2 regions of the Lysinibacillus sp. FSL W8-0992 genome follow, and region 2 is predicted to be linked to the other one. Evidence: predicted binding sites of a transcription regulator. Region 2 holds the regulator's gene; the other holds the start of a gene.
What was found. Region 2 encodes CtsR, which represses protease genes until heat stress. Its sites were predicted from a motif close to ATGGTCAATAAAGGTCAAACA; they were not measured.
Positions count from the first base shown of each region.

Region 1: a site for CtsR is predicted at 1,056-1,076, ahead of NSQ74_RS22650 (ATP-dependent Clp protease ATP-binding subunit). Genes of this name have one in related genera too.

Region 1 covers NZ_JBBOZQ010000001.1:4,551,318-4,553,729, reverse strand. The annotation lists gene NSQ74_RS22655 (Crp/Fnr family transcriptional regulator) at 177-872, opposite strand; gene NSQ74_RS22650 (ATP-dependent Clp protease ATP-binding subunit) at 1,137-2,412, shown strand, end outside.
Region 2 covers NZ_JBBOZQ010000001.1:917,115-919,526, forward strand. The annotation lists gene NSQ74_RS04305 (DUF4870 domain-containing protein) at 41-346, shown strand; gene NSQ74_RS04310 (CtsR family transcriptional regulator) at 679-1,149, shown strand; gene NSQ74_RS04315 (UvrB/UvrC motif-containing protein) at 1,163-1,705, shown strand; gene NSQ74_RS04320 (protein arginine kinase) at 1,702-2,412, shown strand, end outside.

The DNA of each region.
Region 1 (2,412 bases), 3.6 Mb from region 2:
CATAACTGTAAGCGGGGATTTAATATTTATTTTGCTTTAGCAGAAGTCCTCCGCTTTTATAAGTAGGGAAGACATGCCAAAGATGCACTGCATTCACTGAGAATTAAAATTACGGCTTAATTAATCGTTACAGAAACCTACGCATGTCTCAAATACGTCACGCCGTTGTTGATATATTAGTCAATACGGCAAATTTGCAATGGGCAGTTTTCACAGGCAATTTCATTTTTTAAATATTGTAAATTAAGAATAGTAATATAGCCTTTTTCAAAGGATAGAATGTGATGTTTTTTAAGATCGTTCAACATTCGGTTAATCATTTCTCTACTTGTAGCACATAAATTCGCAATTTCTGAATTTGTTAATGGAAAGTCGATAAAAATTGACTCATTTTCTAATGGCTTCCCATACGTATTTGAAAGGCGAATTAGCGTAGAAAATAAAGCACCTTTTTTACCATTTAACACTAAATCACGTAGACGGCTTTGATATTTTAAATTTTCTGTTTGCAACCATTTCATATACTCTACCATTAAATGTGGCTGCTCCACTAATAGATGCTCTAATGATTTACGACTTAAAACATACAACGTTGAAGGTTCTAAAACTTTAGCTGTCATCGAAAAATAAGTGAGGTTACAAAATAATGAGCCTTCACCAATTATACTATCAGGACCGCAAATTCGAATTGTTAATTCCTTTCCATTTTCGGTTTCCTGGCTAATCGAAATAGCCCCTGTTTTAATATAATAAATTTCTTTAGCTCGTTCCCCTTCTAAGAAAATTTTACTATCTTTATTCACTTTAATAAAAACGCCATTATTTTTAAAAAGTGCATGCATTTTCTCTTGAATATTATCCATTAGTACCATATATCAAACACATCTCTTTCTTTTTGTAATAAAAATTACCTGTATTACAAAAGGATGACGATAATCATTTCGATATACTAAAACAACGAAACATACCACTATTATAACGTAATTTTCCATTTTTCAGTAAAATATTTTTGAGCTTTTTTTTTGCTACAATTTGTCGATTGTTGTAAAATAAAGTTAGTCAAAAAAGGTCAAACTTTTAATGGAATCAGAATAAGGGTAAAGATATAAAAAAGAAGAGAGAAGAGGAGTGCTACAATGCAATTTCAACAAACTGATGATAAAAAACCATTAGAGCAATTTGGTCGTAACTTAGTTGAAGAAGTAAAAAACGGCAAAATGGACCCTGTAATTGGACGTGATGAAGAAATTCGCAATGTGATTCGAATTTTAACGCGTAAAACGAAAAATAACCCAGTCTTAATCGGTGAACCAGGAGTAGGTAAAACAGCCATTGTAGAAGGGTTGGCACAACGTATTGTGAAAGGTGATGTTCCAGAAGGATTAAAAGAGTGCGTATTGTACGAGCTTGATATGAGTGCATTAATAGCTGGTGCAAGTTATCGTGGTCAATTTGAAGAACGATTAAAAGGCGTACTAAAAGAGGTAAAAGAATCTGAAGGGCGCATTATTTTATTTATCGATGAAATCCATACAATTGTTGGTGCTGGTAAAACAGACGGAGTAATGGATGCTGGAAATATGTTGAAGCCTATGCTTGCGCGTGGGGAACTCCACTGTATAGGCGCTACTACGCTAGACGAATACCGTATGTATATTGAAAAAGATCCAGCTTTAGAACGCCGCTTCCAACAAGTGCTTGTTCGTGAACCGTCTATTGAAGATACCGTTTCTATTTTGCGTGGTTTAAAAGAACGCTTTGAACTGCATCATGCAGTACGTATTCATGATCGGGCTATTGTAGCTGCTGCAGAGCTTTCAAATCGCTATATTACAGAGCGTTTTTTACCAGATAAAGCGATTGATTTAATTGATGAGGCATGTGCGATGATACGAACAGAAATCGATTCGATGCCGCAAGAACTAGATGCGGTGACTCGTCGTATAATGCAGTTAGAAATTGAAGAACAAGCATTGCGTAAAGAAAAAGATGAAGCTAGTAAAAAACGTCTTGAGCAATTACAAGAAGAGTTAAAAAAGCTTAAAGATTCATCAGAAGGGATGCGAAAACAATGGGAAGCAGAGAAAGAAGCATTGCAAGGCATCCAGAAAAAACGTGAATCACTTGATAAATATCGTCGAGATTTAGACGAAGCGGAAAGTAAATATGATTTAAATAAAGCTGCTGAATTACGACATGGCAAAATTCCTGCGCTTGAAAAAGAGATTCAAGAGATGGAGAAACATCTAGAAAATGGTAGTGAGACACGTATTTTGCGTGAAGAAGTCACATCTGACGAAATTGCATCAATTGTATCTCGTTGGACAGGTATCCCTGTAACAAAGTTAGTTGAAGGTGAACGTGAAAAATTACTGCGTTTAAAAGATACGTTACATGAACGGGTTGTAGGAC
Region 2 (2,412 bases):
ATTAATAATAATGACATACCATAAAGGAAGGTTGATATATATGGAAACAAAATGGTCTAAGGTAATCATACATGCCAGCGCGTTTTTTGCGCCATTTTTAGTGCCGATTTTATTTTTCCTAATTAGTTCAGATGAAGAAGTGAAAAGTGTTTCGGTGCAAGCTTTATTGTTCCAAATCGTGATGGGCATATTGATTGTAATTGCTAGTATCCTATCTTTTGTATTAATCGGTTTACCGTTCTTACTAATTTTCATCGCTATGGTTTACATCGTACCTATTATCGGAATCGTAAAGGCATTTTCAGAGGAACCTTGGCGTTACCCGATAGTTGGACGCTGGGTATAATTTTTAATGACGCAAGTATATGCTATATGCATATGCTTGCGTTTTTTCTATAAGCAAAAAGGGTACATTATAGGCAAAATCAATTTTAATTATTAGGGACAAGCTTTTTTTAAAATCGCCAACTCCCTTTTTTACACAGATATAAAAGTACATCATGATTAAGTTAATATGTCCCTGCCGTCTGTTTTTTTGAAGACAATCTGTTAAACAATGCGCTTTACACAAATCATTGTGCGAAATAATTGCAATTATTTTCAAGCGTTTTGTATAATATACTCAAAGATAGTCAAAGATAGTCAAAGTCAGTGAGGTAAGCGAGGTGTATTCCTAAAGTGCGTAATATTTCAGACATCATAGAAGGCTACTTAAAGCAAGTACTTGAATTAGGTGGAGAAGGGCATATTGAAATTAAACGTAGTGAAATTGCTGATAAATTTCAATGTGTGCCCTCACAAATAAATTATGTGATCAATACAAGATTTACAGCTGAGCGGGGTTACCTTGTTGAAAGTAAACGGGGTGGCGGTGGATACATTCGTATTTTGCGTGTCCGTGCAAACTCACAAATTGATTTGATAGATGATGTGCTCTTGCAAATTGAAGGGGGAGCCTCGCAAACGGTTGCGGAGGGTGTTGTGTATCGTTTGATTGATGAGCAGGTAATTTCGAAGCGAGAAGCGAAATTAATGTTAGCAGCGGTTGATCGTTCGACTTTAGATTTACAACTACCTTTACGGGATAGCATTCGTGCAAAAATTTTGCGAGCGATGTTAACAACCATTAAATATGAAAAGCAAAAATAAAGAGGTGATGGAAATGATTTGCGAACATTGCAAGCAGCGCAATGCGACAGTAACTGTGACACAAGTACAAAATGGGCAGAAGGTGGAACACCATTATTGCGATGTCTGTGCATCACAGTTCCATCCGTTCCATGCAGAGTTTAAACAAGAGCCTGTATCGATTCAACAATTATTATCCAACTGGTTTGGCTCACCTACATGGCAAAAAGTCGGTGAAAAACAGCAAGCGCCACCTCAGCAACAAACATGTCCACAATGTGGATTTACGTATAAGCGATTTTTAAAAGAGGGTAAATTTGGTTGCCCTAGTTGTTATGACACGTTTAGCGAGCATTTGCCAAAGCTGTTTAATCGTATTCAAGCAGGACCACAGCATATAGGTAAAATGCCTGGTGCTCAAAACAATGTTTTTGTCATTAAAAAGCAAATTGAAGATATTCGAAAACGCATGAAGGCTGCAGTGGACGAGGAGCAATTTGAGGAAGCGGCGAAGCTTCGTGACGAGGCAAAAAATCTTGAGCAACAGCTACAATTCGAAGGTGGTGATGTGTCATGATGATTGAATCGTTTTTAGAGCGTGCTACACCTGCCTGGATGGATATGGAGGATGATTATTCAGATATCGTCATTAGTACACGCATCCGCCTTGCGAGGAACTTAGATGGTTTTCGTTTCCCTTTAGTTTTCTCGGAAAACGAAGCATTACAGGTAGAGCAGGCTGTCACCCACGCAATACAGGACAGTTCCAAGCTTCAAGAAAGATATTCTTATTTTTCTATAAAAGATTTAACATCGTTACAACGACAAATTTTAGTTGAAAAGCATTTAATCAGTCCACAGCTTGCAAAAAAAGAGCAAGTCGGCGCTATGTTGTTGTCTGAGGATGAATCAATTTGCATTATGGTGAACGAAGAAGACCATTTACGCATTCAATGTATGACGGCGAGTTTTCAACTTCAGAAGGCCTACGAGCAAGCAAATAAGATTGATCGAGCCTTAGAAGGAGCCTTGCCATATGCGTTTCGTGATACTTTTGGATATTTAACAAGTTGTCCAACCAATATTGGTACTGGGTTACGTGCTTCTGTTATGATGCACCTTCCCGCGCTTACACTGACAGGTCAGATGAATCAAATCATCAATGCAATGACTCGTTTAGGGATGACCGTTAGGGGTATATACGGTGAAGGTAGTGAAAATTTAGGGAATATTTATCAAGTATCAAATCAAATTACACTAGGAAAAACAGAAGAAGACATTTTA